3 regions of the Franconibacter daqui genome follow, and region 1 is predicted to be linked to each of the others. Evidence: predicted binding sites of a transcription regulator. Region 1 holds the regulator's gene; each other region holds the start of a gene.
The links. The regulator CRP, encoded in region 1, controls carbon source genes, mostly activating them, when cyclic AMP is high. The targets are predictions, from matches to a motif close to ATGTGANNNNNNTCACAT.
Positions count from the first base shown of each region.

Region 1 (4,268 bases):
TCCGCAGATGTGGCTGGAAAAGCGTATTCCCGACTGGTTAACGACTTATCTGGACCGATAAATGATCATTCCCTGGCAAGACCTACCGCCCGAGACGCTGGACAACCTGATTGAAGCGTTTGTCTTGCGCGAAGGCACCGATTATGGTGAACATGAACGTTCGCTCGAACAAAAAGTGGCCGACGTTAAGCGGCAATTACAGAACGGCGAAGCCGTTCTGGTGTGGTCTGAACTGCACGAAACGGTCAATATCATGCCGCGCGGGCAGTTCCGTGGCTGATGGTCAGCCTGACTTGTTGTCAGGCTGACGCCAGAGCGAAGCAAACTATTCCGCCAGCGCCGGAACGCTGGCGTCAGTGGCGTACCTTTTTCGCGTATCCATGGAGTTCTCGCTATGTCATCAAGACACCCGGTTATCGCCGTTACAGGTTCCAGCGGCGCAGGCACGACCACCACCAGCCTTGCGTTTCGTAAGATCTTCGCTCAGCTAAACCTTCATGCTGCGGAAGTGGAAGGCGACAGCTTTCACCGCTATACGCGCCCGGAAATGGATATGGCTATCCGCAAGGCGCGCGATTTAGGCCGGCATATCAGCTATTTTGGCCCCGACGCCAACGACTTTGGCCTGCTTGAACAAACCTTTATCGAGTATGGACGCAGCGGCCAGGGGAAATCGCGCAAATACCTGCATACCTATGATGAAGCGGTGCCGTGGAACCAGGTGCCGGGCACCTTTACGCCCTGGCAGCCGCTGCCGGAGCCTACCGACGTGCTGTTTTATGAAGGGTTGCACGGCGGCGTGGTCACGCCGCATCACAATGTGGCGCAGCATGTGGATTTGCTGGTGGGCGTAGTGCCTATCGTCAACCTTGAGTGGATCCAGAAGCTGATTCGCGATACCAGCGAGCGAGGGCATTCGCGCGAGGCGGTGATGGATTCCGTGGTGCGATCAATGGAAGATTACATTAACTACATCACGCCGCAGTTTTCCCGCACCCATATTAACTTCCAGCGCGTGCCGACAGTGGATACGTCGAACCCCTTCGCGGCGAAAGGCATTCCTTCGCTCGATGAAAGCTTCGTGGTTATCCACTTTCGCAACCTTGAAGACATCGATTACCCCTGGCTGCTCGCCATGCTTCAGGGTTCCTTCATTTCTCACATCAATACGCTTGTCGTTCCCGGCGGCAAGATGGGGCTGGCGATGGAATTAATCATGCTGCCGCTGGTGCAGCGATTGATGGAAGGGAAAAAAATTGAATAAGGCGGCTGACGCCGCCCCGAGTCAGACCTCTACCACCTCATAAGAGTGGGTGATGTTGACCGCTTTGCCGAGCATCAGCGCCACAGAGCAATATTTCTCAGCGGAGAGATCCACCGCGCGCGCCACGGCCGCCTCCTTCAGCGCCTTACCCGTTACGATAAAGTGCAGGTTAATGTGAGTGAACAACCGCGGCGCTTCTTCGCGGCGTTCTGAGGTCAGTTTCACTTCGCAATCCTGAACGTCATGACGCCCTTTTTGCAAAATAGACACCACGTCGATAGCGCTGCAACCGCCCGCCGCCATCAGCACCATTTCCATCGGGCTTGGCGCTTTATCGCCGGAATTGCCGTCCATCAGGATTTGGTGCCCTGAAGCGGATTCGCCCAGAAACGTCAATCCCTCAACCCACTTTACTCGTGCCTGCATAATCATCACTCCGATGTATAAAAATTTTTGACAGATTACGCGCCAGTTGCGAAAGAGGCAACGGAAGGGCGACCTGCGTCAAGCTGAAACGAGACAATAGAAGACACCCATGAAAAGCTATGCTAAAACAGTCTGGATGCTGCGGCGATACATTGATGTTATGCATGTATGCAGAGGACAAGACAATTTACCGGCTGCGACGACATGGACAGCCAACTTCCCGGGATGCGGGAAGATAATGATTGCAAAGCCAGATGGGGGACCCGCGCCCCGTCTTTGGAGCCAGTTTAAACAGAGGATAACAGCGCATGGTGCTTGGCAAACCGCAAACAGACCCGACTCTCGAATGGTTCTTGTCACATTGCCACATTCATAAGTACCCATCGAAGAGCACGCTGATTCACCAGGGTGAAAAAGCGGAAACGTTGTATTACATCGTTAAAGGCTCAGTGGCAGTGCTGATCAAAGACGAAGAGGGCAAGGAGATGATCCTCTCGTATCTGAATCAGGGAGACTTTATCGGCGAACTGGGCCTGTTTGAAGAGGGCCAGGAGCGCAGCGCCTGGGTTCGCGCCAAGACCGCTTGCGAAGTCGCCGAGATTTCCTATAAAAAATTCCGCCAGCTTATCCAGGTGAACCCGGACATCCTGATGCGCCTCTCTTCGCAGATGGCGCGTCGTCTGCAAGTCACCTCTGAAAAAGTCGGCAACCTGGCGTTCCTCGACGTAACGGGCCGCATCGCCCAGACGTTGCTCAACCTGGCGAAACAGCCGGACGCCATGACCCATCCCGACGGCATGCAGATTAAAATCACCCGTCAGGAAATCGGCCAGATCGTGGGCTGCTCCCGCGAAACCGTTGGCCGCATCCTGAAAATGCTTGAAGATCAAAACCTGATCTCCGCGCACGGTAAGACCATCGTGGTTTACGGCACCCGCTAAGCCGCCTTAAAAAAACGGCGTGTCGCTTCGGTAACACGCCGTTTTTGTTTCTACACTTACCTCTATGTTTCGCCGTCTCATTTATCACCCGGAAGTGAACTACGCCCTGCGCCAGACGCTGATCCTGTGTCTGCCGGTGGCGGTTGGGTTACTGCTGGGCCATCTGCAACAGGGCCTGCTTTTTTCGCTGGTGCCTGCCTGCTGCAACATCGCCGGGCTCGATACGCCCCACAAGCGCTTTTTCAAACGTCTGGCGGTCGGCGCTTCGCTCTTTGCCGTCAGCAGTTTTACCGTGCAACTGTTACTGGCGGACAATCTGCCGCTGCCGCTTATCTTTTTAGGCATGGCGCTGCTGCTTGGCGTGACGGCGGAGATAAGCTCGCTGCATGCCCGGCTGCTGCCCGCTTCGCTTATCGCCGCTATTTTTACGCTAAGCCTTGCGGGGAACATGCCGGTCTGGGAGCCTATCCTGCTCTATATTTTCGGCACGCTCTGGTACGGGCTGTTTAACTGGTTCTGGTTCTGGCTGTGGCGCGAGCAGCCGCTTCGCGAGTCGCTAAGCTTGCTGTATCGCCAGCTGGCGGACTATTGCGAAGCGAAATATAACCTGCTGACGCAGCATACCGACCCGGAGACCGCCCTGCCCCCGCTGCTTACGCATCAGCAAAAAGTGGTGGACCTTATCAGCCAGTGCTACCAGCAGTTGCACATGCTGGCGGCCGGGAAACAGAGCGGCTATAAGCGTCTGCTGCGCACCTTCCAGATGGCGCTGGATTTGCAAGAACATATTTCGGTCAGCCTGCATCAGCCGGAGGAGGTGCAAAAGCTGGTGGAGCGCAGCCACGCCGAGGCGGTGATCCGCTGGAACGCACAGACCATCAGCGCGCGACTGCGCGTCATGGCCGACGACATCCTCTACCATCGTTATCCGCAGCGTTTCGCCATGGATAAGCAAATCGCCGCGCTGGAGAAAATCGCCCGCCAGCACCCGGACAACCTTGTAGGGCATTTCTGCGAATACCACTTCAGTCGCATCGCCCGCATCCTGCGCACGCAGCGCCCACTCTATGCCCGCGACCTGATGGCCGACCGGCAGAAACGGCTGCCGCTATTCCCGGCGCTGAAAAGCTACCTTTCGCTCAAATCCGCCGCTTTGCGCAACGCCGCACGGCTGGGAGTGATGCTGAGCATCGCAAGCCTCGTTGGCAACGCGTTCCATCTGCCCAAACCGTACTGGATCCTCATGACCGTAATGTTTGTGACGCAGAATGGCTACGGGGCGACGCGGGTGCGCATTCTCCAGCGAGCGGCCGGCACGCTGGCGGGGTTAATCATCGCGGGCGTCACGCTGCACCTGCATGTGCCGCAGGGCTACATGCTGCTGGTGATGCTGGCTATCACGCTCATTAGCTACCTTATCCTTCGCAAAAACTATGGCTGGGCGATGATTGGCTTCACGGTGACGGCGGTTTACTCCTTACAGCTGCTGTCGCTGAACGGCGAACAGTTTATCGTCACCCGGCTTATCGACACGTTGATTGGTTGCTTTATCGCTTTCGGCGGTATGGTCTGGCTGTGGCCGCAGTGGCAAAGCGGGCTGCTGCGCCAGAACGCCCACGACGCGCTGGAGGCGGACC
Region 1 covers NZ_BMKJ01000004.1:346,272-350,539, reverse strand. The annotation lists gene IEX01_RS15555 (hydrolase) at 1-61, shown strand, start outside; gene IEX01_RS15550 (YheU family protein) at 62-280, shown strand; gene IEX01_RS15545 (phosphoribulokinase) at 395-1,264, shown strand; gene IEX01_RS15540 (OsmC family protein) at 1,286-1,690, opposite strand; gene crp (cAMP-activated global transcriptional regulator CRP) at 1,999-2,631, shown strand; gene IEX01_RS15530 (YccS/YhfK family putative transporter) at 2,696-4,268, shown strand, end outside.

Region 2 (4,268 bases), on a different contig from region 1:
TCTGCTGAACTCGCTTTACGTCGCGGCGAACTATCCCATTAACGAAGTCACGCTCTTTTTCAACAATCGTCTCTATCGCGGCAACCGCACCACCAAGGCGCACGCGGATGGTTTTGACGCCTTCGCCTCCCCTAACCTGCCGCCGCTGTTAGAAGCAGGCATTCATATACGTCGCCTGAATACGCCGCCTGCGCCTCACGGACACGGTGAATTGCAGGTGCACCCGATTACGCCGCAGCCTATCGGCGTCGTCACCATCTATCCGGGCATTTCCGCGGATGTGGTGCGAAACTTCCTGCGTCAGCCGGTGCGCGCGCTTATCCTGCGATCGTATGGCGTGGGCAACGCGCCGCAGAACGGCGAATTCCTCAAAGAGCTGGGTGAAGCGTGCGCGCGCGGTATTGTGGTGGTCAACCTGACCCAATGCATGTCCGGTAAAGTCAACATGGGCGGTTACGCCACCGGCAACGCGCTGGCGCATGCGGGCGTTATCAGCGGCTTCGATATGACAGTGGAAGCGACGCTGACTAAACTCCATTACTTACTGAGCCAGGGGCTGGACGCCAGCGAAATTCGCGACGCGATGATGCGCAACCTGCGCGGTGAGCTGACCCCGGACGAATAAGGAGGCTTTCATGACTGCACGCGCCCTGCTGCTGGTGGACTTGCAAAATGACTTCTGCGCCGGCGGCGCGCTCTCCGTCCCGGAAGGCGACAGCACGGTGGACGTAGCGAACGCGCTGATTGAGTGGTGTCAGGCCCGTGACATCCGGATTGTGGCAAGCCAGGACTGGCATCCGGCGAACCATGGTAGCTTCGCCTCGGTGCAGGGAACCGAGCCCTTTACCCAGGGCACGCTTGACGGTCTGCCGCAAACCTGGTGGCCAGACCATTGCGTGCAACATACCGAAGGGGCGGAACTGCACCCGCTGTTAAATAAAAAAGCCATTGAAGCGGTGTTCTACAAAGGCGAGAACCCTACTATTGACAGCTACAGCGCTTTTTTCGATAACGGCCACCGCCAGAAAACGGCGCTGGACAGTTGGCTTCGTGAGCGCGGCGTCAGCGAGCTGATAGTGATGGGGCTTGCAACGGACTATTGTGTGAAATTCACCACCCTGGATGCGCTGAAGCTTGGCTATGACGTAAACGTTATCACCGACGGCTGTCGCGGCGTTAACTTACAGCCGCAGGATAGCGCCCGCGCGTTTATGGAGATGGCGACGGAAGGCGCAACGCTCTACACGCTCGATGACTGGCGGGAAATGCAGGGTTAACGACCCGCGCCGTCGCGCTTCCTTTCAGGCCAGTAAAAAAGCCCTCCATACGGAGGGCTTTTTCGTTCAGCAACGCGTTCAGCTTTGCGTTCAGCTTACTCGGGCTTCATCCTGGCAATAGCAGGCGGCACAATGCCGAACTCTTCTTTAAGCTGCTGTTTGCTCTTCATGACGATAGCGCCGTCCGTGCCGATGGTCATATGCTGCGGCGCCGTGTTATTGCGCATTTGCCACATCATCACCAGCTGCAAACTGTTCTCTTTTTGCTCCGGCGTCAGCGCCACGCCGTCAGGCCATTTTCCCAATTCCACCGCCGTGGCGAGGCGCTGATAAACTTCCGGCGTCATGCTGCTGATGAGGTCATCCAGGTTCATAAAAGCAAGTCTCCAGGAATAATTTGCTGAATCGATTCTTCAGCCTTTAATTTGCTCGCCGCCGTCGTCATCAGAAAAGCTCAGTGAGGCGGAGTTGACGCAATAACGTTCGCCTGTCGGCTGTGGGCCATCCGGGAAAACGTGACCTAAATGCGCATCGCAGGTGCCGCAACGGATCTCAATACGCTGCATGCCGTGCGAGTAATCATTGAGATAGCGGATAGCATTTTCGCTTACCGGCTCATAAAAACTCGGCCAGCCGCAGCCAGAGTCATATTTGGATTGCGAGTTAAACAAAGGCGCATCGCACACCAGGCAGTGGTAGACGCCTTCCCGCTTGTTATGCAGCAGACGACCGGTGAACGGCGGCTCGGTGCCGTGGTTCTGGGTGACATAAAACTGCATTTCCGTCAGGGTTTTCTTCAGTTCATCCTGGGAGTTTTGATTGGCCATAATTCACATCTCGGGGCAGGGTTAAGCAGTCACATTATCTGGCAGATTCTAACAAAACATTAACAGTGACGTGTCATCTTTTAGACTAAACTTAGCGCTGAAAGAAAGCCCAGGGGCTAAATGTGATGGCGTTCACGTTTTTGGTTTAATGGGCCTTTAAAATTCACCGCAACGTCCCAATGTGGTGCTGTAGCTCAAAAGGAAGAGTGAGCGAGTCAGTCGAGCAAAGGTTGTGCACAGGATTGATTTGTCGCAATGATTGACACGATTCCGCTTGACGCTGCGTAAGGTTTTTGTAATTTTACAGCCAACCTTTTATTCACTAACAAATAGCTGGTGGAATATATGACTATCAAAGTAGGTATCAACGGTTTTGGCCGTATCGGTCGCATTGTTTTCCGTGCTGCTCAGAAACGTTCTGACGTGGAAATCGTTGCAATCAACGATCTGTTAGACGCTGACTACATGGCTTACATGCTGAAGTATGACTCCACTCACGGCCGTTTCGACGGTACCGTTGAAGTGCAGGACGGTCACCTGATCGTTAACGGTAAAAAAATCCGCGTTACCGCTGAAAAAGACCCGGCTAACCTGAAATGGGATGAAGTGGGTGTTGACGTAGTCGCTGAAGCAACCGGTATCTTCCTGACCGACGAAACCGCTCGTAAGCATATCACCGCTGGCGCGAAAAAAGTGGTAATGACTGGCCCGTCCAAAGACAACACCCCGATGTTCGTACGTGGTGCTAACTTTGATAAATACGCAGGCCAGGACATCGTTTCCAACGCATCCTGCACCACCAACTGCCTGGCGCCGCTGGCTAAAGTTATCAACGACAACTTCGGCATCATCGAAGGTCTGATGACTACCGTTCACGCTACCACCGCTACGCAGAAAACCGTTGACGGCCCGTCTCACAAAGACTGGCGCGGCGGCCGTGGCGCGGCTCAGAATATCATCCCGTCCTCTACCGGCGCAGCTAAAGCGGTAGGTAAAGTGCTGCCGGAACTGAACGGCAAACTGACTGGTATGGCGTTCCGCGTTCCGACCCCGAACGTATCCGTTGTAGACCTGACCGTTCGTCTGGAAAAAGCAGCCACTTACGAGCAGATCAAAGACGCGATTAAGAAAGCGGCTGAAGGCGAAATGAAAGGCGTGCTGGGCTACACCGAAGATGACGTGGTTTCCACCGACTTCAACGGCGAAATCTGCACTTCTGTATTCGATGCCAAAGCAGGTATCGCGCTGAACGACAACTTCGTGAAACTGGTTTCCTGGTACGACAACGAAACCGGCTACTCCAACAAAGTTCTGGACCTGATCGCTCACATCTCCAAATAAGACGAGATGAGAATCTGATCCTAAGGGCGACTTCGGTCGCCCTTTTTTATGGCTTCGAGACAGAGGATTGCCCGAAATGATGAATAAGATTTTTGCGCTGCCGGTAGTTGAACAGATTACGCCTGTCCTTTCCCGCCGCCAGCAGGATGAGCTGGAACTGATCGTGGTGGATCACCCTCAGGTTCGTGCCTCATTTGCGCTGCAGGGCGCGCATTTGCTCTCCTGGAAACCGGCCGGCGAAGAAGAAGTGCTGTGGCTGAGCGACATTACGCCATTCAAAACTGGCGTGGCGCTGCGCGGCGGCGTGCCTGTCTGCTGGCCGTGGTTTGGCCCGGCGGCGCAGAAAGAACTGCCTTCTCACGGCTTCGCCCGCAACCTGCCCTGGTCCTTAAGCGCTCATAATGAAGACGAAAACGGCGTCGTGCTGACGTTTGAACTGCACAGCAGCGATGCCAGCCGTCAGTACTGGCCGCACGATTTCACGCTCTACGCCCGTTTCAAAGTAGGCAAAACGTGTGAAATGGAACTGGAAGCGCACGGCGATTTCGAAACTACCTCTGCGCTGCACACCTACTTCAACGTAGGCGACATCAGCGCGGTTAAGGTCAGCGGCCTTGGCGACACCTATATTGATAAAGTGAACGGCGGGGAACAGGGCAAACTTAGCGATGGCGTCCAGACCTTCCCGGACCGCACCGACCGCGTTTATCTGAACGCCGAAGCGTGCAGCCTGATTCACGACGCTGCGCTCAAGCGCTGTATTGAAGTGGTGCATCACCACCACAGCAATGTGGTGGGCTGGAACCCGGGCCCGGCGCTCTCT
Region 2 covers NZ_BMKJ01000001.1:945,482-949,749, reverse strand. The annotation lists gene ansA (asparaginase) at 1-625, shown strand, start outside; gene pncA (bifunctional nicotinamidase/pyrazinamidase) at 636-1,277, shown strand; gene IEX01_RS04620 (YeaC family protein) at 1,373-1,651, opposite strand; gene msrB (peptide-methionine (R)-S-oxide reductase MsrB) at 1,691-2,104, opposite strand; gene gapA (glyceraldehyde-3-phosphate dehydrogenase) at 2,450-3,445, shown strand; gene IEX01_RS04605 (D-hexose-6-phosphate mutarotase) at 3,522-4,268, shown strand, end outside.
Region 2: msrB (peptide-methionine (R)-S-oxide reductase MsrB) is a predicted target of CRP. The motif match lies at 2,225-2,242, and genes of this name have one in related genera.

Region 3 (4,268 bases), on a different contig from region 1:
CATCCTGCATGCAATCGCTGATATGCTGATAACCCGCCAGGTAGCCCAGATAGGCCAGAAAAGAGTGGCTGCCGTTCAGCATGCGTAGCTTCATCTGCTCCCAGGGCTGCACATCCTCAACAAGCTGGACGCCCGCCGTTTCCCATGCGGGCCGGCCGGCGACGAAATTATCTTCGATAACCCACTGAATAAACGGCTCGGCGCTGATGGCGCACGGGTCTTCCACGCCCAGCGCGTCGGCGATTTCCGCAAGCGACTCCGGCGTGGCGGCAGGCACGATACGGTCCACCATCGTCGCCGGAAATGTCACATGTTCGCCTATCCACTGCGCCAGTTCGGGGCTGCGCTTTTGCGCCATGCCGAGCACCGCCTGACGCACGACGTGGCCGTTATCCGGGATATTGTCGCAGGAAAGCACGGTAAACGGCGCGAGACCCCGCTCGCGGCGGCGGTGCAGCGCTTCCACCAGTAGTCCGGGTGCGGAATGCGGCTGGTGCGGGTTTTCGAGATCGTGAACGATGCGCTCATTGCGCGTATCCAGTTTGCCGGTCGCCGGGTCGATGCAATAGCCTTTCTCGGTAATCGTCAGGGAGACGATAGCCACCTGCGGTTCACAGAACTTTTCGACAATCGCTTCCATACCGTCAAGCTTTGCGTTCAGGCACTCTTTCACGGCGCCAATGAGGTATGCCTGGTTGCCGTCCGCGCCTTTTTCCAGCACGGTATAAAGATGGTCCTGGGCGCGAAGATCGCTCATTAGCTTGTCGCCGCTGAACAGGCTGATTTCGCAAATTCCCCAGTCGCCGCCCTGTTGATTCAGCACGCGATCGGTTAACAGCGCCTGGTGCGCGCGGTGAAAAGCGCCGAAGCCGAAATGCACGATGCGGCTTTGTAAACGATGACGATCGTAGCGGGGGCGCTTAACCGAATCGGGCAGCGTTACGGAGGCAATTGTATTCATTTAGTACATACCTTATTAACCATCATTTAACAAAACCAGTGTAAAGTTATATGACAGCAAATTGAATTGGTATGCCGTAAATATCCGGGGTTTGTGAGCTGGATCAATCAATGGTGGCGGGCGGTTTGATCGCTTAGTGGAAACCTGTATGGTAGTCGTCATTGGTTCTGGTATGATTGGTATAACAACTTAACGAGGGGATGGTCATGGAACAAACCTGGCGGTGGTATGGCCCAAACGATCCGGTATCACTGGATGATGTGCGTCAGGCAGGCGCGACCGGCGTCGTTACCGCGCTGCATCACATTGCAAATGGCGACGTCTGGCCGGTGGAAGAGATCCGCGCGCGCCAGGCGCTGCTGGCGGAAAAAGGGCTGGTCTGGTCGGTAGTGGAAAGCATTCCGGTGCATGAAGAAATTAAAACCCACACCGGTAATTACGATAAGCACATCGCTAACTATCAGCAAAGCATCCGCAATCTCGCAGCCTGCGGCATCGACACCGTTTGCTATAACTTTATGCCTATTCTCGACTGGACGCGCACCGACCTCGAGTACGTCCTGCCGGACGGCTCAAAAGCGCTGCGCTTTGACCAGATAGCCTTTGCTGCGTTTGAACTGCATATTCTCAAACGTGAAGGGGCGCAGGCGGATTACAGCGAAGAAGAGCAGCGTCAGGCGCAGGACTATTTCACTAACGCGAGCGAAGCGGAGATTGAGAAGCTGACGCGCAACATCATCGCCGGCCTGCCAGGCGCGGAAGAGGGCTATACGCTTGACCAGTTCCGCGCGCGCCTTGCGGAATATCACGGCATCGATAAAGCCCAGCTTCGTGAAAACATGGCTTATTTCCTGCGCGCCATTGTACCGGTAGCGGAAGAGGTGGGCGTGCGGCTGGCGGTGCACCCGGACGATCCGCCGCGTCCTATTCTTGGGCTGCCGCGCATTGTCTCTACCATCGACGATATGCAGTGGCTGAAAGAGACGGTGAACAGCATTAACAACGGCTTCACCATGTGCACCGGCTCCTACGGCGTGCGCGCTGATAACGACCTGGTGCGGATGATAGAAACGTTCGGCGATCGCATCCACTTTACCCATTTGCGCTCCACCTGCCGTGAAGCGAACCCGAAAACCTTCCACGAAGCGGCGCATCTGCAGGGCGACGTGAACATGGTGGCGGTAGTTGACGCTATTCTGAGTGAAGAGCTGCGTCGTAAAAAGGCGGGCGATCGGCGTCCTATCCCGTTCCGTCCGGACCACGGTCACCAGATGCTTGACGATCTGCGCAAGAAAACCAACCCGGGTTATTCGGCAATCGGCCGCCTCAAAGGCATGGCGGAAGTGCGCGGCGTCGAGCTGGCGCTGAAGATGACGAAATACCCCGAGTTGCTGTAACCCTGATGGGAACGGCGTAGCTCGCTGTTAACGCAGATAAAAAAACCGGCATGCTTGCCGGTTTTTTTTTGGGGCCTGACAGCGAAGCGCCGCCAGGTGAGCAGGCCTGTTAGTCTGCGCGGCCCATATAGCGTTTCTCTTCGATATGAATGCGAATTTTCTCGCCCGCCGAGAGGTATTCCGGTACCTGCACCACCAGACCGGTCGTCAGCGTCGCCGGTTTGTTGCGCGCGCTTGCGGAAGCGCCTTTGATGCCCGGCGCCGTTTCCACGATTTCCAGGTCTACCGTCTGCGGCAGCTCCAGCGCCAGCAGTTGGCCGTCCCACAGCAGCACCTGCATATCGGGCATGCCGCCTTCCGGCATGAACTGCAGCTCTTCTTCAATCTGATCTTTCGTGAAGGTATAGGGCGTATAGTCTTCTTTATCCATGAACACATATTCGTCGCCGTCTACGTAGGAGAAGTCCACAAAGCGGCGGTTCAGGGTAACGGTATCGACAATGTCGTCGCCTTTAAAACGCTCTTCCACCTTCAGGCCGGTGCGCACATCGGAGAAGCGCATTTTATAAAGCGTGGCCGCGCCGCGAGCGCTGGGTGACTGAATATCAATGTCTTTTACGAGCAGCAGTTTGCCGTTGTAATTGAGCACCATACCTTTTTTGATTTCGTTAGCTCTTGGCATCGAAGTGTCCTGTTAATTTGGGATAGCAAAAATATCGCGACAAATTACTCGCGAGGCGTCAGCCAGGCAAGCGGATTTCACCGCTTTCGCTGCATGGCGCGAAAAAGTCGTTAGTGTTTCCAGGCGGCGCCTGATAAAGTCCGCGCCTGTCTGCCTGGCCGAGGTCATTATGGAATGTCGTCCCGACTGCGGTGCCTGCTGTACCGCGCCTTCAATATCGAGCCCCATTCCGGGCATGCCAGACGGCAAACCGGCGAACACACCTTGCGTGCAGCTTGATGAGCATAAGCGCTGCAAGCTGTTCGGCTCGCCGCTGCGGCCAAAAGTGTGCGGCGGCCTGCAACCCTCCCCCGAGATGTGCGGCATACATCGCCAGCAGGCGATGGAGTACCTCATACACCTCGAGGCGCTTACCGCGCCCTAAACATCCTTAATCCGCCACAGGCACCAGACAGCGGCGGCCGTCATGACCAACGCCACATAAAACACGGCGTGATAGTTCCAGATTTCCGCAATCACACCCGCAAGCGAACCGGCGATAATCCAGCCCACGCGCGTCGTATTAGTATAAAGCGTGGTCGCGGCGCCCGCCTGACCCGGCATCAGATCCTGAAAATAGAGCATGCCGATGCCGGCCAGGATGCCGATGTAAATGGCGTTAAGCAGCTGCAGACCGAGCAGCATGACGGGGCTGCTGAGCATCAGCATGCCGAGATAAAACAGCACGCCGCCCACAATCGCCACACGCATTAAAAAGCGTTTGCCGAACCGCTTTGCGTAGTAGCCCGCCACCAGCATGGTCGGAATTTCCAGCCCCGCGGCGGTGCCCATCATCACGCCAGCCAGCTTCTCCGACAGATGCAGCTCATTAATGATGTAAAGCGGCATATTGATGATGTAAAGGCTGTTGGTGCCCCACATCAGGGTGCAGATGACAAACAACAACAGGGCGTCGCGACGGTTGCGGCGCGGCGCCTCAAGCGTCGTGGAGGTGGCTACCGGCTCTTTGCGCATCGAAGGCAGGAAGCCCCACACCATCAGGCCGCAGACGATAAACGCCGCCGCCGCGCTCAGGTACATCACCTGAAAGCCAAAGCCCATCGCCAGGGCATACGCCAGCGGCGGCCCGACAACCCACGCCAGTGAAACCTGAGCGCGAAGAATTGAGCTGAACATGACCGCTTCCCGGCCGGTGCGGTCGGCATGCTCACGCGCCAGGGCAAACATC
Region 3 covers NZ_BMKJ01000006.1:260,528-264,795, reverse strand. The annotation lists gene IEX01_RS18560 (mannitol dehydrogenase family protein) at 1-961, opposite strand, end outside; gene uxuA (mannonate dehydratase) at 1,168-2,358, shown strand; gene yeiP (elongation factor P-like protein YeiP) at 2,468-3,040, opposite strand; gene IEX01_RS18545 (zinc/iron-chelating domain-containing protein) at 3,210-3,464, shown strand; gene setB (sugar efflux transporter SetB) at 3,461-4,268, opposite strand, start outside.
Region 3: uxuA (mannonate dehydratase) is a predicted target of CRP. The motif match lies at 1,053-1,070, and genes of this name have one in related genera.